Regions from separate parts of the Mesobacillus sp. ABV4_180 genome, predicted to be linked through region 3. Evidence: predicted binding sites of a transcription regulator. Region 3 holds the regulator's gene; each other region holds the start of a gene.
What was found. The regulator Rex, encoded in region 3, represses fermentation and respiration genes when NADH is low (regulators of the CRP and FNR family bind a similar motif). The targets are predictions, from matches to a motif close to TTGTGAAATATTTCACAA.

Region 1 (6,963 bases), 370 kb from region 3:
CGGTAGATGACATGAAAGAAGCAGCGGTTAAGATTCATGACCTTGGAGCAAAAAATGTCATGATCAAGGGCGGAAACAAGCTGAACCACGAAAAAGCTGTAGACCTTCTTTATGATGGAAAAGAATTCACCCTTTTCGAATCTGAAAAAGTCGAAACCAGCTTTACGCACGGTGCAGGCTGCACATTCGCTTCAGCGATCACAGCACAGCTTGCAAAAGGCAAGACAGTCAATGAGGCATTGGACGTGGCAAAAGGCTTCATCACTGAAGCAATCAAACACGGCTTCAGGCTGAATGAATACGTAGGCCCAACCATGCACCTTGCATACAATAAATTCGCAGACGGCAATCGTGGCGAATAATAAGAAAAGCGAAAGCGCCTCGGTCAGCCCCGACAAGCGGTGGAGGTCCGACCAGTGAAGTCGTTCTTTGACTTCATTGGGCGGACCGAAATCGAAATGTGTAGGCGACTGCCCAACTCCGACAAGCGCTGGAGGGCCTGACAGTGAAGTCGCTCTTTGACTTCATCGGCAGGACCGAAGCGTCTCGAGGAGTTAGGAGCCGAGCTAGACAAGCGTCTCGAGGGGCTAGGCGCTGGAGCTGGACATTTCTCGGAGTGAAATTTATTCTTTCTTATCTCAAAACAAAAAGGATGGCGGCTGCCATCCTTTTTGTTTTTCCCCTAAAAAACAATTCACTTAAAGCATACATTTCGCTTTCAGAAGTGTTTTTTAGTAATATAGATATAATCGATTTTTAACATAGAAGGCTGTTCATTCGGCTAATATAAACTGCATGACATAGTGCTGCCGCATCGACTCGGGAAGGAGGAATGAAGATGGATCCGGTTATTTTATCAGAAGTCCAGGAAACTCTGGAACGTTTTGCAGACAAGGAAGTCTACATCCATTTGGAAACAACTAATGGTGCATATGCCTCACATAACAATGAATCGTTTTTCTCATCTGGGGCTTTTATCCGCAACGCGAAGGTTACATATGAGCGAGCGAAGATGACAGGTGAAGGACCTTATCGGGTCGGATTGAAAATCCCATTTGGCTGGGTATACGCTGAAGGGATCACCCATTTCGAAATCGATGATAAAGGAAGGCTGCTGCTTGCCGGCCATGATTTTAGCGGAAAGCTTGCCGTCGCTCTGCAAATAAGCGAAACGCCTTTTAATTAGAGACACTCAGCTTTGAACAGGCTGGCCGAAAGGAGAGATTTTACGATGGAAAAAGAAAGGCATGTACTTGTGGTATTCCCTCATCCCGATGATGAGGCATTCGGTGTTTCCGGTACAATCGCATCACATGTCAACCTGGGGACTCCTGTCACATATGCCTGCCTGACGCTTGGGCAGATGGGCCGAAATATGGGAAACCCGCCGTTTGCGAACCGCGAAACGCTGCCTGCAATCCGGGAACAGGAATTAAAGGCAGCAGCACACGCACTTGGGATTAATGATTTGCGCATGCTAGGTTTCCGTGACAAGACGGTCGAGTTCGAGGATGAGAATATGCTAAGCAATCTTATGTCCTCACTGATTACCGAATTGAATCCTTCACTCGTCATCACCTTCTATCCTGGGTACTCCGTCCACCCGGACCATGAGGCAACAGGTGCAGCAGTGGTGAGCGCCGTTGGAAAAATCCCCGAAGCTGACAGACCGAAGCTGCACTGCGTCGCATTCTCAAGAAATTGCGTCGAAGAGCTGGGAGAGCCGGATATCGTCCATGATATCAGCGCTGTTGCGGACATCAAGCTTGAAGCAATCAAGGCACACCGCTCCCAGACGGAACTGATGCTTGCTGAAATGGCTGATAAGCTGAAGGAAAAAGATCCTAAGACAATGGCCTGGATCAATAACGAACGCTTCTGGACGTATAAGTTTTCCTGATCAATCCACCTTTTAGGGTGGATTTTTCATTTCCGCTCATATATTCCTTCAACCATCAATCCCTTTACAAACACAACTTCCTGCTCCGGTTTCCCTTTGATTTTCCAAACAGACTCTTTGAAACCAAGGAATTTGCTGTTATTTGTCTTGCCGATCAACCGGTCGAGCTCGAAGTTTTTTTCTCCATTCAAATAATATTTTTGATAACTATCATAGCCGCGCTGGAATTCTTTATCCTTATAGACGAGTACCCCGTCTTTTTTATTCGTATACACTTCTAAACTAGCATCATAGGAATAAAGACAGCCTATTAAAATAATTGGGGCAAGAATAAACACCCATCTCTTCTTCTTAAGAAACAAGAGATCACTTCCTCTATATTTTTTTAATTTTCAGCTATTTCCCTCTAATATTATCACAAAAACCCATTACTTTTCATTCACCCTTTAGACAACTAAAAGAAAGGTGCGCATCTAAAACCACTTTTCTGCACTTATAATTTCATTGATTCTCTAAATGTAAGCGCCAACACCTCCTTCATATTTTAGACACATCCCGTTCAAATACCTTTCACAATTATGGAACTATTGTGTGAAGCTCATCACACTTCTGATCTTTTCATCAAGTTACGATAATTAGTGAAAAACACTTAAAGGGGGTAAGAAAGTGATGCAAAAAGCTTTGATTAGTTTTGTCATCAGCGCTCTGCTCGGCCTCGGGCTTGGTTATATAGCCTTTGAGGTTGCAGGCAGCAGTAATGATAACCCAACCGAGGTGGCAAAACCAGAAAAGGAACAATCCAAACCAGCAAGTGACAGCAAGCAAGAAAATGACGAGGACCAGGCTGCTCAGACTGTATCTGCTGACGATAACATCCTTAAGGCAAAAGGCTGCCTTGGGTGTCATTCGGTTTCCTCATTAAACCTCACCGGCGGAGCTACCGGACCGGATCTATCAAAGGCATTTGAAAATGTAGAGGGCAAACATGGAAAGCCAATCGACCAGTTTTTAAAAGAGCCAACCTCTGCTGTAATGTCAGGTGTCATCGGCGGTAATCCACTATCAGAGCAAGAGATTTCCGAAGTGGTAAAGATTCTTGAGGAAGCTTCCAAAAAATAAATAAGGTGGTGCAAGGTTGATGAAAAAATGGATTCCAATTGCCTCTGGACTTGCAACCGGGCTCCTGGCCGCAACAGTTTTATTCGCTGATTTTTCACCTGGGAACCGAAATGAAGCCATTGCGGACAGCAGCAAAAACAAGTCAAGTGCAGAAAAGGTATATGTACCATTTGGTGAAAAGGATGAGTATTATCTATTTGCATCAGGCGGTCACTCAGGGCAGATGTTCATTTATGGCGTCCCTTCCATGAGGCATATCAGGACGGTACCGGTATTCAGCCCAGATTCAGCAACAGGATACGGTTTTGATAACCACTCAAAAGAAATGATGGGCGGGTTTACCTGGGGAGACCTCCATCACCCGGCATTTTCTGAGACAAATGGGGACTATGACGGCAAATACATGTTTGCGACCGACGTCGGGAACAGCCGTGCTGCTGTCATGAACCTCGAAACGTTCACAGTGCGTGATATCATCAATGTTCCGAATACGAGCGGTCCTCACTGTGCAGCGTTCGTTACTGAAAACACTGAATATATGTTCCTTCCAACCCGGTTTGCGGTACCGATCGGCAGAGAATATGCTCCATTGGACGAATATAGCGATAAATACCGCGGAGTGATGTCCGCTGTCACATTCGATGAGAAGAATGAAAAATTGAACATTGCCTATCAGGTCGCTCTTCCGCCATGGTCCTATGACTTATCGGATGCAGGGAAAAAGGAATCTAAGGATTGGGCAGTCATGACCACGTATAACACAGAAGAAGCTACAACGAATCTAGAAATCAATGCTTCACAGGCAGACCGCGACTTCATCGTCCTGTTCAACTGGAAAGAGCTCGAGAAGATGGTCAAGGACGGACAGTATGATGAAGTGACAGGACAGAAAATGATCTTCCCTGAAAAGCATAAGGGCGGAATCTATTTAGTGCCTGTGGCTAAATCGCCGCATGGTGTCGATGTCACTCCAGATGGCAAGCACTTCATTGCATCCGGAAAATTAGCGCCGGCGATGACCGTGTTTTCTTTTGAAAAAGCGTTTAAAGCGATTGAAAACAAAGACTTTGCAGGAGAACGCAACGGAATTCCAATCATCAAATATGAATCAGTCATGGAAAGAGAAGTTAACCCTGAAAACGCATTGGGACCGCTTCACACCCAGTTCGATGACAAAGGATTAGCCTACACCACCATGTTCATCTCATCTGAAATTGTTAAATGGGATCCTAAAACAGGCGAAACATTAGACCGGGTTCCTGTACAGTACTCACCTGGACACTCTGTAGCAGCTGAAGGCGACACAGTCGCACCTGATGGAAAATACATCATTGCCTTAAACAAAATTGCGAAAGATAGCTATCTATCTGTCGGGCCTTCCCATCCTGAATCGATGCAGCTTATCGACTTGCGCGGCGACAAGATGGAAGTCATCCAGTCTGCCCCTGTAAACCCTGAACCACACTATGCACAAATGATCAAGGCAGACAAAATCAAGACCATCACAGTCTACCCAAAGGATGAGAAAAACCCAGATGCAGTTTATAGTCAGGAAGAAACACGAATCGAACGCAAAGGCAACGAAGTCCATGTGTACGGAATCGCCATGCGCTCAAAGTTCATTTTCGATTCAAAAGCGAAAAGGCCTGACCAAATCGAAGTCAAAAAAGGAGATAAAGTCTTTATCCACCTGACAAATATTGATTTTGACCAGGACATTACGCACGGCTTCGCAATCAATGGTTACGACTTAAATATTGAAGTACAGCCTGGACAGACAAATACAGTAGAATTTACAGCCGATAAAGCAGGAACATTCCCGATTTACTGCACGAACTTCTGCTCAGCGCTGCATCAGGAAATGACCGGGTACTTCCTTGTAAAGCCTTAATAATTCCAAATGAAAACAGGTGAAGGGTATCATCCTCTGATGTTGATGCCCTCTCCCCTTTTAAATCCTGTAAATAGAAAGGGCGTGATTCCTTTGGCTGGAAAAAAACTCTCTATTCTCTCTTCCGGATTGATTGCTGCTGCAGCTGTATTAATAGCAGCATCCATATTTTTCCCATGGTGGGGAATGGAGTTTTTTGCTCCCCAATATCCTGAAGGGTTGAACATCATTGTGTATCCAGATCAATTGCAAGGCGAAATTGATATTGTCAATGGGCTTAACCACTATATTGGAATGAAGGGCTTCAGTGAAGAAAACTTCCCTGAGCTCAGTTATCTTAAGTACTTGATTGGCGGATTAGCCGCACTCACACTCCTTACTGCCATCCTAAGAAGTAAAAAGCTTCTCTATATCCTGATTGGAACTTTTACAATTGGCGGATTGCTTGGTGTTTGGGACCTGCGGCGCTGGCTTCATGACTTTGGAACAGATTTAAGCCCGACAGCACCAATAAAGGTAGAACCATTTGTCCCGCCAATCCTTGGCGAAAACACGCTCGCAAACTTCATCACAAACAGCTATCTTGGACTGGGTTCTTATTTGGTATTAGCAGCATTCATCCTGATTCTCATTCCCCTCTGGAGGGATCGTTGACCATGAAAAAAATTCTTTGGCTGCTCTTGCTCTTTTCCGTTATGACGATTCCGGAACAAGGGACGGCAGCAGAAAACCTGCAGGCCGTCATTGATTCAGCCAAAGACGGCGCCATAATCGAGCTTGAAAATAGGATATATAACGGCAATATCGTGATTGATAAGCCACTGACCCTTATCGGCAAGAATGGGACTGTCATTTCAGGGGATGGCAAAGGGAATGTTATTTCTGTGCGTGCCCCTGGTGTCACTGTGGCAGGCCTCGCTATAAGAAAAAGCGGAATGGACCGAAACAGCTCTGAAGAATACGCAGCGATCAAGATCTATACAGATAGAAACATCATAAGGAACATCAGCATTGAACAATCCTTTCACGGAGTTTATTTAAGCAAAGCGCATAACAACAGGATTGAAAATGTTCGGATTATTGGGCTTGGAAAGGGAGAAATCGCTGCCCAGGGAAATGGCCTCCACATTTATTACTCAAATGGCAATCTATTAAAGAATAACTTTATCGAAGGAACAAGAGACGGAATGTTCTTCGATTATGCAAATGATAACAAGGCAATAGGCAATGAGATAACCAAAACACGTTACGGTCTGCATTACATGTATTCAGACCGCAACGAATTTAAAAACAACATATTCACATTTAATACAGGTGGAGCGGCCATCATGCACTCCAGCCATCTAAAGCTAACAAACAATCAATTTATCTTTAATTATGGACACCGTTCCTTCGGAGTGCTGGTGTTATCAGCAAACGAGAATGATATCGAGAACAACACTTTCTACATGAACCAAAGAGGGTTATATATAGATCAATCTACAAGAAATTCGATTCGAAATAATAATATTTCCCAAAACCAAATAGGAATCGAACTTTGGGCCAGTTCAAATGAGCAGGTGTTTTCCGGCAATACAATCGATGAAAATACAATACCGGCTGTGACGCTTGGCGGAACTGGCAGAAATGAGTGGAGCTATAAGGGATTAGGCAATCACTGGGGCAGCTCCTTCCCTTTGCTCGATCTTGACCAGGATGGCATTGGCGACAGTTCCGCTATCTATAAATCCTCACTCTATCAACTGATTGAAGAGCAGGAACTTGTCTACCTTTTCCTGAAAAGCCCGGCAATAAAAGTTTATGAAACAATGAATCAGCTGCTGGATAACGAAAAGGTAATGTTTGAGGATCACCATCCTCAGATGGGCAGGGAGAAAAGTAAATTCTCCTTTCCAGCCATGATGGCAATCGCCGTCTTGATTGCGGCAATCTTCGTAAAAAGGAGACAATTGTTATGCATTACATTTGGAAGGAATGGAAGGAAAATATAAGAGGCAAAGGGCTTTGGCTCGCAATCGGGACCATTATGCTTGTTTCTGTCCTTTTGCTAGTA
Region 2 (6,963 bases), 3.4 Mb from region 3:
TTTAGTGCTTTTGCTATGGAAGCCGCAGCATAATCTCCATTGATATTCAGCCTGCTGCCATCCTCTCCTATGCCAATAGGTGTAATGACGGGAATATAGCCATTGCTGATTAACATCTTTATTAGCTCAGTATTCACTGTGTTAATCGTTCCAACGTATCCCAGCTTCTGCTTATCGATATAGTCAGACTGAAGGCAAAGTGCGTCGCTGCCACTGATGCCCAGCGCATTGAAGCCCTGCTTGTTCAGCAGGCTGCATAGCTGCCTGTTCGTCTGTCCTGACAATACCATTTCCACGATTTCCATTGTCTTCACACACGTCACTCTCAGTCCATCTTTGAAATTCGCAGGGATTCCAAATAGTTCAAGCATGGAATTGATTGCCGGCCCGCCTCCGTGAACGATGATTGGATCATACCCATCCTCCATCAATTCTTTAAGGCTGCTGAAAAAATTGTCACTAAGCTCCTCTAATACACTTCCCCCACATTTAATGACTACTGGTTTCAACGGATCCGCCCCTTTAAGTCCGATAGCTTGCGTTTATTTTCACATAATCATAGGATAGGTCACAACCCCAGGCCATTCCTTCTCCTTCTCCCAAATGGAGATTAACGAAAATTTCCACCTTGTCATTCATCAGGTACTCTCTCGCAATTTCTTCATCGAAAGCAATGGGTGTACTTCCTTTCAGAATGGCAATTTCGCCAAGGGAGATGTCGACTGTTTTTGGATTTACCGTCGCCTGGCTTTGCCCGATTGCCCCGATGATCCTTCCCCAGTTTGCATCAGCCCCGTAAACCGCAGTCTTCACCAAGTTCGAACCTGCAATCTGTTTTCCTATTATCCGGGCCTCATCATCAGACATTGCTCCGGATACGGATATTTCAATCAGTTTAGTAGCTCCTTCCCCATCTCTTGCGATTTGCTTCGCGAGGCTTGCACAGCTTCCTTTCAAAAGTTCTAAAAAAACTGGCCATTCAGGATGCTTGCGGGTCAGCGGTTGATTCCCGGCAGAGCCATTTGCCATTACAAGGACCATATCGTTTGTTGACGTATCGCCATCGACAGTGATTTGGTTGAAGGTCGTGTTGGTTACTTCTTTTAACGCAGAAGTCAGGTCGTCACTTGATATATTTGCATCTGTTGTTAAAAAACCGAGCATCGTTGCCATATTCGGATGAATCATGCCGGAACCCTTTGCTGCTCCTCCGACCGACACTGTCACTCCATCAATCTCAGCGGAATAACACGAGTGTTTCATGACAATATCGGTTGTCAGGATCGCTGTTTGGAAATCCACTGCATCTTCGGCACCATTCCCGACAGCAAGCTTTTGTATTCCTGCTTCAATTTTCTCCATTTGCATGTATTCCCCGATGACTCCCGTAGATGCTACCGCCACATGATGTTCTGCTACTCCTAATTTCGCAGCTGCCAGCGTGCGCATTTTCAGTGCATCCCGATACCCCTGCTCACCTGTGCATGCATTCGCACATGCGCTATTAACGACAATGGCCTTGAGAATTCCCTCATGGGCAATGCTTTCCTGTGTAACGACCAATGGGGCAGCCTGGAAATGGCTTGTCGTATACACTGCAGCACTGCTTGCCGGTGCCTCGCTAACAATCAATCCTAAATCAAGCTTGTTATAACGCAATCCTGCGTGAGTTCCGCCGCACTTGAATCCCTTTGGGGTCAATATCCCGCCATCTGGAATTTCTCTGATCAACTTCTGGTCTGTCAAAGCCTGGTACATATTATCCTCCTTTATGGATACAGGGGAATCATTTCAAGTCCCGCCGTTTCCTCCAATCCAAACATGATATTGGCGTTCTGGACTGCCTGCCCTGCAGCGCCTTTCATTAAATTATCGATGACCGAAACAATGGTCAGCCTGCCAGTCCTGCTGTCTGCATGCAAGCCGATATCGCAATAATTCGACCCTTTCACCTCTTTGATTGCCGGGAAACCCCCTTGCTTCCTGATTCTTACAAAGGGGTGTTGTAAATACGTTTCTTCATACAAATCCAGCAATCTCGAAGTATCCCAATCTTCTTTTAAATCCACATACATTGTCGCCATGATGCCTCTCGTAACCGGAATCAAATGTGTACTAAAGGTTATCTTCAACTCTTCACCATTCCAAAGACTTAATTGCTGTTCAATCTCAGGAATATGCTGGTGCTCATTCACTTTGTAAATTTTGAAATTTTCATTCAACTCAGCGTACAAAGTGCCCATCGAGGGAGACCTGCCTGCGCCGGACACACCAGATTTTGCATCAATAATGATGCTTTTCGGATCAACTAGTTTTTCAGTAAGGACTGGGGCCAGCCCGAGTAGTGCTGCAGTTGGATAGCAGCCTGGATTAGCCAGAAGGCTTGCATTTGCAATCTGTTCCCTGTTCCATTCGCTAAGTCCATATACCGCTTCACCCAGAATTGAGTTGGCAACCGGCTCATGCTTATACCATTTTTTATAAGCATTAGCTTCTTTTAATCTCAAATCTCCCGATAAATCAATGACTTTGATGTTCTTTTTAAAAAATGATGCAGCGAGTTTTCCAGAGACCTTAGAGGGGGTTGCAAGAAAAACAACGTCTGCTGCCTCAGAGATTTTATCAGGATCAATCTTGGTGAGGACTTTGTCAAAAATTCCTGTCAAATGAGGATACTCTTCAGACACAGGTTTTTCTTCCCTTGTTGTATGGATTGAATGAATAGTGAAATATGGATGATTGGCGAGGATACGAATCAGCTCTCCCCCCCATATCCTGTGGTGCCAATGATAGCTGCCTTCACTTTTTTCCTCCTTCCACCTTATGCATAAATAACCATAAAAATTTATAAATATTAATAAAGTTCTTTTTATTATAAAAACTAAAATATGAAAAGGCAATAAAAATTATTAACAATATGTGAACATTTCACAATTTCATTGCTGCTTTAAAATGCTTTACAATATAATAATATTAAAATCATATACGCAAGGGAGTATATGCATTCCCTTTATAAGGTGGTATTTACATGCTTGGCGCAACAATCATGTCACCCAATTTGAACATGCTTTTCGAAAAGGTTCATAGAATTAAGAAAATCGAAAAGGGGAGTTTTCTCTTTGAAGAAGGAAATACCGCAAATGAGCTATATATTATTCAAAGCGGGAAATTCCAGGTCAGCAAAATGGTGCCAGATGGACGTGAATTGGCGATCCGGATGTGCTCGTCCGGTGAATTGGTTGGGGAACTTTCCTTATTCAGTCCTGCCTCCAATCATGTACTGAATGCCAGAGCCTCTGAAAGTGGAACTGTGGCGGTAATCCAAAAAGATAAACTCGAGGATGAAATCACGAAGGACAACAGACTAGCGCTTGAACTTGTTAAATGGCTGTCCCTTCAGCACCGCAAGTCGCAAACAAGGTTCAGGGATCTCGTCCTTCATGGAAAAAAAGGAGCACTTTACTCTACACTGATCCGTATGGCAAACAGCTATGGTGTTGATACAGATGAAGGAATTAAAATCAATGTATCCCTTACGAACCAGGAGCTCGCAAACTTTTGCGGCACTTCACGAGAAGTCGTCAACAGGCTATTAAGCGAATTGAGAAAGAATGAAATCATTTCAATCGATAGAGGCTTCATTACCATTCATGCAATCAAACAGCTAAAAAGAGAAATAGACTGTGAGAACTGTCCGGTAGAAATTTGTAATATTGAATAGATATATATAAGCCGTCAGCTATGTGTGCTGGCGGCTTACTTATTATAAAATCGGAAATAGCATGATGATGAAAAAAAGGACGGCATTTACAATTTCATATATTCCTACCTGCATGACTGACAAATGTCTGCCATAAAAGGCTACGGATCTTAACAGGCTTGGAATGGCTGCCAGGGCGACGGCCATCTCTCCGGCTGCAAGCCACAGAACTGGCACAAGCAGATGGTATGACCAGGAAATCCATTTGAAGCTGGCATTCTTTTTTTCCCGGATCATGGTTTTCACATAAAAAGTACTTCCGGTGAAAAATAAGATTGAAGCTGCAAATACCAGCACCGCATTTTCATTCACTTCCCCGGCCGGCAAGTAGCTGCTAGCCAGTCCTGCAATGGCGAAAACAATGATGGCACTTAAATCGTTCATAAGCTCCCTATCCTGATTTTTTGCTGAAAAATAGGCATTGACCATGAAAAATGGAATCATCGATATACCGAAGTAAACGATGGAAGGAGTCGTGAACAGCGGAACCATCAAAAATAATAGGGCTGGAACCATATAAATAAGTACCCATTTTCGATAGAATGGGATCTTCTTTTTCTTGAACATCAATAGTAGTGGATACGTTCCCAAATATAAAAATAGCCACCCTATGAAAAACGGGATATGCTGCCAGATCATTTCACTTGCCGCCGCTCCAAGCCAGAACGGGATGATCAGCATCGCCCAGGCACCGTGCTGTTTTGGCATAAATAACTTCATGATTCAACACTCCCTTCTATTTCATACCCTTACTATATAGCAGTGTTGTATCAAAATAAGTGAAACACATCACATTTTTTGCCCTCTGGAATTCAGTTGACACTGAACTGTCAAAAAAACAGAGAAGAGGCTGAATCAAAAGCGATTCAGCCTTTTTTCCGAATTGATGTTTCAAGTGGATTAATTAAATGTATTATATTATTCCTAATCTAGCTTGTTTAGATAATCTAAAATCCAATTAACTCCGTGCGTTTCAGCAGAGTGGAAAACAGGTATATCCAGATGGATCAGCTTTTGAACTAGCTCTTGTTTCCTGGTAAAAATGACTTTGATATTCGGCAATTTTCCCAATAGCTCCAGGTCATCCTCATCTCGCAGAATGACTGCCTTCGGATAATGTTCATTCTTGTACCCTTCTATTAGGATCACATCCGGCTTGAAGCATGACAGCATTTCGATCTCATCAGCAAGAGACCAATGTCCATTTTCAGCCTGAATCACGATCCTGCCTTCCCCTTCTACAAGCGATACAGCTGCTCCCGCCTTGATATGCCGGCTTGAATCTTTTGATTCCAGGATATCAGGCTTTCCTCCATGTCCATGGTGTTTGATTGTCGCGACCTTTAGTCCCAAGGTGGAAAGCCGCTCAATCAGTTTCAGGCTTAGCGTTGTTTTCCCGCTGTTCTGGTAACCTGCAATTTGGAACAGGGCCGGCTTCACCAAGGCCAATCACTGCCAACATGGTCTTCAAGCATCAGAACTTCCACTTCAATCCCACGCTCAAAGCCTCTTGTGCCGCCCGGGAGGATCATGAGCGAATTAGCCCCCGCCAGACTCATGATGATATTCGATTTATCCAGGCCACTCGGTGTAACTACTAGCCTGCCATCCCGGATTGTCAGTGCGCTCCTTACAAATCTGGTAAAAGGATTCGCTTTAGGGAAATCTGCATCAAGAACCGCTTTTTCCTTCCTTAGATGGGGCTGGTGCGTAAAAAGCATCGTCCTGATGATTGGTCTAGCGAACAATTCAAAGCCTACATAGCATGCAGACGGATTCCCAGACAAACCAAACAGCAGCTTGCCTTCAAGCTGTGCAACAGTCGTGACACTTCCTGGCCTCATCGCTACCTTATTGAACAACACTTCTGCTCCAAGCTTTGCGTAAATCTCTGGGAGGTAGTCATAGTCCCCAACAGATACTCCGCCAGTAGTAATAAATAAATCCACTTCACCTATGGCTTTGCTGACTGCGTCAAAGCATGTATCGAAATCATCAGGCAGCTGGCCAAAGTATTTCACTTCTGCGCCTGCCCTAAGAATTTGCGCAGAAATCATATATGAATTGCTGTTGCGAATCTTTCCTGGCTCAAGGGCCTCATCGACCTCAAGCAATTCGGTGCCCGTTGCATAAAGACCGATTATCGGCTTCCTCGCAACAGGCACGTTTGCATAACCAAATGTTGCAAGCATGGCCTGAATGCCAGGATTAATTAATGTGCCTTTTTTGACAAGCACTTCCCCTTCCTTAGCATCTTCGCCCCTGTAGGAAACATTATCGCCTTTATTATGTTTGCGTTTTGTTTGCATAAACTTTTTTCCGTCGCGTTCTATTTCATTCGCAAGTTCTAGCATCACAACAGCATCGGCACCAACGGGCATCTGCGCCCCGGTCATGATCCGGACTGTCTGGAATGGCCCAAGTTCTTTATCTGTAAGCATGCCTGCTCCTATATGGTCCACCACTTCAAGTTCAACCGAATTGGACTGAGAAGCTCCCTGGGTATCGACTGAACGGACAGCATACCCATCATATGGCGCCCGATCAAAATGAGGGACATCACTGGTAGCTTTCAGGTCCTCTGACAGATAGCGTCCATAGCTTTCGTTGATTGAAACATATTCAGTGGAGCCAAGCTTCTTATGCTCCATCACTTTTTTAACTGCCTCTCCTATCGGAATAGGATTTCTTTTCTCTAACATATAATCAGCTCCTATTACAGGCTTAAATTCTGGGATTATCCTTATCATTATAAGAGTAATGTAAAAATGAAAACATAACAAACCTCACAGTATTTTCTCATAAAAAGTCTAGAAAATATGTGGATTTTTTGTGAAGTGTGATTCACATCACCAAGCAGTAAACTGATTTCCTTTATGATGAGTATGGATACAGTATTAAATAATTTTATGGAGGGTTATTATATGAAAATGCCTTTTGATCAAAATTCTTTAGTAAAAGATATTGTCAATATATTTCCTCAATCAAGTGATTTATTCAAGAAGAACAGACTGGACTTCTGCTGCGGCGGCAATCGTCCTCTTGCAGAAGCAGCGGGTGAGCAAAACCTTGATGTTTCAGCGATCATGGATGAACTTGAGGAACTTTACAAAAAGCATAACGGAACGGCAGAAAACATGGAGGTATGGACAGAAACAGGCTCAGCTGAATTGATCGACCACATCAAGAATAAATACCACCGG
Region 3 (6,963 bases):
AGCCGCCCTTTTCCTTGAATTGCACCTGCAGAAGATCATATTCTTTCAGGACTCGCTCGTATTCGGTATTGTTCGACAGGATGTCAGGATCCGACATTTTTTCTTCCAAGTTGCGCAGATTCTTTTCCATCCTGTGCAGGTGCTCAAAAACGGACAGCATTTCATCCCAAATGCTTTTCTCTGACTCCAGTCCGGTATTCTGGGCTAAATAGCCAATAGACGTACCTTTAGGGCGGATGATTTCTCCTCCGTCATGTGATTCGTAGCCGGCGATGATTTTCAGCAGGGTGGATTTGCCTGCGCCGTTACGGCCGACTAGTGCAACTCTGTCACGGGTCTGTATTTCAAACTTTATATTCGATAAAATAAGATCAGCAGCAAAATATTTTGATAGCTGATTAACCTGTAATAATATCATTATTTTTTCACCTCTATTGCCTTAGAAATAGTGTAACCCATTACTATAGGCACGGCAATATATGCGATTGATCATTGTATTTGTGAACATAGAAACAAAGTTCACACACAAGTTTGTGAAAATAGTGTATCATTTGGATGAGAGGAGCTTGAACATGGCAGAATTTACGCATTTTAATGATGAAGGCAGAGCGAAAATGGTCGATGTCAGCGACAAACCTGAGACGGTCCGCACGGCATTAGCCCATTCAAGCATAACCGTGAATGAGGATATATATGTAAGGATAACTGAAAATAAAATGAAAAAAGGGGATGTACTGGCAGTTGCACAGGTAGCTGGCATTATGGCGGCGAAAAAGACGTCTGAAATCATCCCGATGTGCCACCCGCTTCCATTAACAGGCATTGACCTTTCGTTCGATTGGGAGCAAAATGGAAGTGACTATATTTTAAACATCTCAGCATCTGTAAAAACGAAAGGGAATACAGGTGTAGAAATGGAAGCGTTAACAGCAGCTTCAGCATGTGCGCTGACTGTTTATGATATGTGTAAGGCCGTCGACAAAGGCATGGTGATCGGCAAGACGTATTTAGTCGAAAAAACCGGCGGGAAAAACGGCGATTTTAAGAGAGAAGAGAAGCTGAAGTAGAAATTCGGACAGGGTGGAGGATGGAGAATGACGAACGATGCTATGAAGATTCCGCAGGCAACCGCAAAACGTTTGCCGCTGTATTACCGATTCTTATTGAACTTGCATTCTTCAGGAAAGCAAAGGGTATCATCTGCAGAGTTAAGTGAAGCGGTAAAAGTAGATTCAGCGACAATCAGAAGGGATTTTTCCTACTTTGGGGCATTGGGTAAAAAGGGATACGGCTACAATGTGAATTACCTGCTGACCTTTTTCAGGAAGACATTGGATCAGGATGAACTTACGAAAGTAGCCTTGATCGGTGTCGGTAATCTGGGAACGGCGTTCTTGAATTATAATTTTTCGAAGAACAACAATACGAAAATCGAAATTGCTTTCGATGTCGATCCTGGTAAGGTAGGTACACAAATCGGCGACGTACGGGTCTTCCATATGGATGACCTGGATAAAGTAGTTGTCGAGGAAGGCATTCAGGTTGCGATCCTGACTGTTCCATCAGCTGTAGCGCAGCCGATTACGGACCGATTGGTGCAAGCGAATATTAAGGGGATCCTGAACTTCACGCCTGCCAGGCTGAATGTGCCATCTTCAATCAGAATTCACCATATAGACCTGGCTGTTGAACTGCAATCATTGATTTATTTCCTGAAACATTATCCGACAGACAGTGAAATCGCAGAATAAAAAAAAGCTCCTTCGTGATGAAGGGGCTATTTTTTCTGGATTTGCTTCAATTTGAAATGGAACAGGATCATCCGGATGCCCGAACCAAAGTCGAAAGGGCAAGCGCGACGAGGAGATAGGAGAAAAATCCCCAGCCTGACTCGTTCACATTCTGGATCGCGAAATAGGTGAATAAGGTGCCTAACAAGATGTAGACAATGCCTGAAAATAAAGGCGATTGCTTCATAACTTAAAATCCCCCAATAAAGCTTTGAATTTTCTCTGCTTCTTTTATCATTCTCTCAATGTCTTCCCGGAATACGGATTGAAGCAGGACAACCATTGTATTCATTGTAACGTGGGCGATGATCGGAACGATGATCCGCTTTGTTTTTACATAAAGAAATGCAAAGGTGAAGCCCATCGCTGAGTATAAGATCACGTGCTCCGGCTCAAAATGCGCCAGGGCGAAGATCACGGAGCTGATCAGCGCGGCAAAAAAGAAGTTCATTTTCTTATGAAGGCTGCCGAAGATGATTTTCCGGAAGACGATCTCTTCTAAAATCGGACCGATGATCGAACTGACCAGGATAACTATAGGGAAGTTCTCAATCAGTTTAATGATCTCCTGTGTATTTTCGGAACCCATTTCGATGCCGATCATATTTTCAATACTGCCGGCAATCGATTGGGCGAATAGAGCGAGAAACACACCGGCAATTGCCCAGGCAGCAGAGCTTGCCGGCGTAGCCGCGTCCCGCAAATCAGCCTGAACGGTCTTTTCTTTCCTTAAAATCAACAGCACAATTAGAAGTGTCAGCGAAAAGCTGATCACGAGCCAGTACGGAATCGAGAGGGTTTCCATTTCCTCCAGGCTCTTTCCCATTGCCGCTCCAATGAAGGCGACGATCGGAATCCCGATCAGGCTTGAAAGCTGCATGACGATATAGGCGATAATGACGTACCAATATTCCTTTTTCAATATGATAATCTCCTTCAAAAGCCTTTTCATGTTATACGGTCTAAAGCAATAAAAGTTCCACGATGCTATCTATCCATTTTACTAGTAACCATCTGCAAAGTTCAAATATCAGGGTGTCTGCTCAACTTTTTGGTTAAAAATTTCTTGATCCGGCATACTCTTTAAGGTGGCCATTTTTAGCCAGGCTGTTATTGAAAATAACGAAAAAAGTCGATTGTTGTCACAGGAATCCGAGAAAGGAAATAAGGGCAAATTTTCTAAAAAAAATTGGACTTCATGCTTGCAAAAAAAATAGAGATTCATTATTATATAAATTGTGTTAGCACTCTAATGAGGAGAGTGCTAATAAATAATCTACATATAATTTGAGGAGGTTGTTTCACTTGATCAAGCCACTAGGAGATCGCATTATTATCGAGCTTGTTGAGTCTGAAGAAAAAACTGCAAGCGGTATCGTTTTACCCGACACAGCGAAAGAAAAACCTCAAGAAGGTAAAGTAGTAGCTGTAGGCACTGGCCGCGTACTTGACAACGGAGAGCGTGTTGCTCTTGAAGTTGCAGTTGGCGACCGCATTATCTTCTCAAAATACGCAGGTACAGAAGTGAAGTACCAGGGAACTGAATACCTGATCTTGCGTGAAAACGACATTCTTGCAGTTGTAGAATAGAAAAGCGGAAGCGCCTTGGTCAGGCCCGAAAAGCGCTGGAAGGCTGGCCAGTGAAGTCGCTCTTTGACTTCATTGGACAGACCGAAGCGACTCGAGGGACTAGGCGCTGGAGCTGGACACTAATTTAAGGAATATAAAATTCAAAAATTCGAGGAGGTTTTTTTACGATGGCAAAAGAAATTAAGTTCAGTGAAGAAGCACGCCGTGCGATGCTTCGCGGGGTAGATTCTCTTGCGAATGCAGTAAAAGTAACTCTTGGACCAAAGGGACGCAACGTGGTTCTTGAGAAGAAATTCGGTTCTCCACTAATCACGAACGATGGTGTGACAATCGCAAAAGAAATCGAACTTGAAGATGCATTCGAAAACATGGGTGCTAAGCTTGTTGCTGAAGTAGCAAGCAAGACGAACGATGTTGCTGGTGACGGTACTACGACTGCAACAGTTCTTGCTCAAGCGATGATCCGCGAAGGTCTTAAGAACGTAACTGCCGGTGCTAACCCAATGGGCATCCGCAAAGGAATGGAAAAGGCTGTTGCTACAGCTGTTGAAGAATTAAAGGCTATCTCTAAGCCAATCGAAGGCAAAGCTTCTATTGCACAAGTTGCAGCTATCTCTGCTGCTGACGAAGAAGTTGGCCAATTGATTGCTGAAGCGATGGAGCGCGTTGGAAACGACGGCGTTATCACGATTGAAGAATCTAAAGGCTTCACTACAGAATTGGACGTTGTTGAAGGTATGCAGTTCGACCGCGGATATGCATCTCCATACATGGTAACTGATTCTGACAAGATGGAAGCAGTTCTTGAAAACCCATATATCCTGATCACTGACAAGAAAATCGCAAGCATCCAGGAAATCCTTCCTGTACTTGAGCAAGTTGTACAGCAAGGCAAGCCATTATTGATGATTGCTGAAGATGTTGAAGGTGAAGCACTTGCTACATTAGTAGTTAACAAGCTTCGCGGAACATTCAACGCAGTTGCTGTCAAGGCTCCTGGCTTTGGTGACCGCCGTAAAGCTATGCTTGAGGACATCGCAGCACTAACTGGCGGTGAAGTAATCACTGAAGAGTTAGGCCGTGACCTTAAGTCTGCAACAATCACTTCTTTAGGACGCGCTTCTAAAGTTGTTGTTTCAAAAGAAAACACGACTATCGTTGAAGGTGCTGGAGACAGCGCACAAATCGCTGGCCGTGTGAACCAGATCCGCGTTCAAATGGAAGAAACAACTTCTGAATTTGACCGAGAAAAATTACAAGAGCGCCTTGCTAAGCTAGCTGGCGGTGTTGCAGTCATCAAAGTTGGTGCTGCTACTGAAACGGAATTGAAAGAACGCAAGCTTCGTATTGAAGATGCTCTTAACTCAACTCGCGCTGCAGTTGAAGAAGGTATCGTATCCGGTGGTGGCGTTGCGCTTCTAAACGTATACACGAAAGTATCTGAAATCCAGGCAGAAGGCGACGAAGCTACTGGTGTGAACATCGTCCTTCGTGCTATGGAAGAACCAGTTCGCCAAATCGCTCACAACGCTGGCCTTGAAGGCTCTGTTATCGTTGAGCGCTTGAAGCGCGAAGAAGTCGGAACAGGCTTCAACGCTGCAACTGGCGCATGGGTGAACATGATCGAAGCTGGTATCGTTGACCCAACTAAAGTTACACGTTCTGCACTTCAAAATGCAGCATCCGTATCTGCTATGTTCTTGACTACAGAAGCAGTAGTTGCTGACATTCCAGAACCAGCTGGTTCAGGTATGCCTGACATGAGCGGTATGGGCGGCATGGGCGGCATGATGTAAGGCCATAGCCATACATTTGTGCTATTTTCCTCCCATTTGAGAAGAAGTCATCTTAATAATTTGTATCAATAGCAAAAACCACTTCCTATAAAAATTAGGGAGTGGTTTTTTGTGTTGTTAAAATTTGCGTACCAAGACTTTATTAACTCTATGCTCAGTTTTCATCCCACTTCTGCTCATTTCATTATTCTGTTTAGCAAGAAAAAATATACGAAAACAGAAGGATAATTACTATTCTAATAGTCGGGTAATTTTAACATAAAAAGTAAATACTACAATCAATGTATTCTAAAACGTTCTAACGATAATACTTCTGAGCATTTATAGGAGAGGCTTTTATGTTCAAGAAAATTCTTTCACTAATACCGGACTATATCATTTTCGTACAAGCATTTATTACATTTATAGTTCCTCTTGGATTTTATAAATTTTTCAAATGGGTTCACTCATTAGAGAAAGAGTGATGATAAGTGAAATGGCGGAAGCTAAACAAAAAACGGATGAAGATTGAGGGAATTGAAAAAAAAGCAGAACAAGATAAACAGCCATTTCAATCTATAAATGAAATTACCGGCAATCTTACGGAAGATTTGAATCTAATTCGCAAAGAGATCGGGCACAATTCAGATGTGAAATTTCGTGAGTTTCAAATGGGAACAACAGGTATTCGATGTGCCATTATTTTTATAGATGGGTTTGCAGATGCGGATGTAATTAATAATCATATTTTGGTTGATTTCATGTCGGCTTCACCAAAAGAAACCGGCCATCCATTAAAAAAATCCTCCTTAAAAGAATATATTAAAAACCAAGCTCTTTCTGTATGCGGCTTAAATGAAGTTCGTACTCTTAAAGATATAACCTCCGGAGTAATGTTTGGGTCAATTGCGATTTTAGTCGATGGTCTTGAAGACGTTTTCCTGGTTGGCGGTGCTAAAGCTAAAACAAGAAATGTTGATGAGCCGCTTACTGAGGCATTGGTACGTGGACCCAGGGTAGGTTTTATTGAAAATTTAAAGGATAATACTGCTCTTCTACGGCGGCATGGCAAAGATCAAAACTTATCCATAATCAGCTCTCATGTAGGAGAGCGGTCCAAAAAAGAACTAGTCATTATCTATATGAAGGATATTGTGGACCCTCATTTATTAGAAGAGGTGAAGCAACGGATTAATAAAATAAAAATTGATGATGTACATGACTCTAGTTATATTGAACAATTAATCGAAGATAATTTTTTAAGTCCATTCCCGCAAGTGCAAAGTACAGAACGACCTGATCGTGTTATGGGTGCTTTGATGGAAGGAAGGATAGCTATCCTGTTGGACGGCTCACCTTTTGCCTTAATTGTTCCTGTTACCTTCCATATGCTTTTGCAGTCACCTGAGGACTATTACGAAAGATGGATGGCTGCGACATTAATTCGTATATTACGTTATTTTTCAGCCTTTATTGCTTTATTTGTTCCTTCTTTATATATTGCTTTTATTTCCTTTCACCCTGGATTAATTCCAACCAAGCTTATTTTCTCCATTGCAGCCAGCAGAGAGGGAGTTCCTTTTCCCCCTCTAATTGAGGCACTCATAATGGAAGTAGCTATAGAAGTATTAAGAGAAGCCGGGCTTCGTTTACCAAAACCAATTGGACAATCGATAGGGATCGTAGGCGGGTTAGTGATTGGAGAAGCAGCAGTGCAAGCAGGAATAGTTAGTCCAATCATGGTTATCGTAGTTGCTGTCACGGCCATATCTTCATTCACGCTCCCGCAATATAGTGTTGGGGTTGCA

Region 1: the regulator Rex is predicted to act here: its motif matches at 2,490-2,507, upstream of ACXAEA_RS02215 (cytochrome C).
Region 2: the regulator Rex is predicted to act here: its motif matches at 4,538-4,555, upstream of ACXAEA_RS17540 (YwiC-like family protein).

The regions. Positions count from the first base shown of each region.
Region 1 is NZ_JBSWTJ010000001.1:416,066-423,028, reverse strand. It holds gene pdxK (pyridoxine/pyridoxal/pyridoxamine kinase) at 1-362, shown strand, start outside; gene ACXAEA_RS02230 (YojF family protein) at 839-1,186, shown strand; gene bshB2 (bacillithiol biosynthesis deacetylase BshB2) at 1,232-1,900, shown strand; gene ACXAEA_RS02220 (hypothetical protein) at 1,927-2,262, opposite strand; gene ACXAEA_RS02215 (cytochrome C) at 2,570-3,019, shown strand; gene nosZ (Sec-dependent nitrous-oxide reductase) at 3,039-4,910, shown strand; gene ACXAEA_RS02205 (hypothetical protein) at 4,995-5,564, shown strand; gene nosD (nitrous oxide reductase family maturation protein NosD) at 5,567-6,901, shown strand; gene ACXAEA_RS02195 (ABC transporter permease) at 6,865-6,963, shown strand, end outside.
Region 2 is NZ_JBSWTJ010000001.1:3,421,002-3,427,964, forward strand. It holds gene argB (acetylglutamate kinase) at 1-509, opposite strand, end outside; gene argJ (bifunctional ornithine acetyltransferase/N-acetylglutamate synthase) at 523-1,758, opposite strand; gene argC (N-acetyl-gamma-glutamyl-phosphate reductase) at 1,770-2,900, opposite strand; gene ACXAEA_RS17535 (Crp/Fnr family transcriptional regulator) at 3,047-3,721, shown strand; gene ACXAEA_RS17540 (YwiC-like family protein) at 3,764-4,480, opposite strand; gene mobB (molybdopterin-guanine dinucleotide biosynthesis protein B) at 4,685-5,200, opposite strand; gene ACXAEA_RS17550 (molybdopterin molybdotransferase MoeA) at 5,197-6,462, opposite strand; gene ric (iron-sulfur cluster repair di-iron protein) at 6,685-6,963, shown strand, end outside.
Region 3 is NZ_JBSWTJ010000001.1:45,183-52,145, reverse strand. It holds gene ACXAEA_RS00225 (ABC-F family ATP-binding cassette domain-containing protein) at 1-418, opposite strand, end outside; gene moaC (cyclic pyranopterin monophosphate synthase MoaC) at 573-1,067, shown strand; gene ACXAEA_RS00215 (redox-sensing transcriptional repressor Rex) at 1,095-1,751, shown strand; partial or broken gene ACXAEA_RS00210 (YdiK family protein) at 1,778-1,977, opposite strand; gene ACXAEA_RS00205 (lysostaphin resistance A-like protein) at 1,981-2,712, opposite strand; gene groES (co-chaperone GroES) at 3,096-3,380, shown strand; gene groL (chaperonin GroEL) at 3,548-5,176, shown strand; gene ACXAEA_RS00190 (spore germination protein) at 5,647-6,963, shown strand, end outside.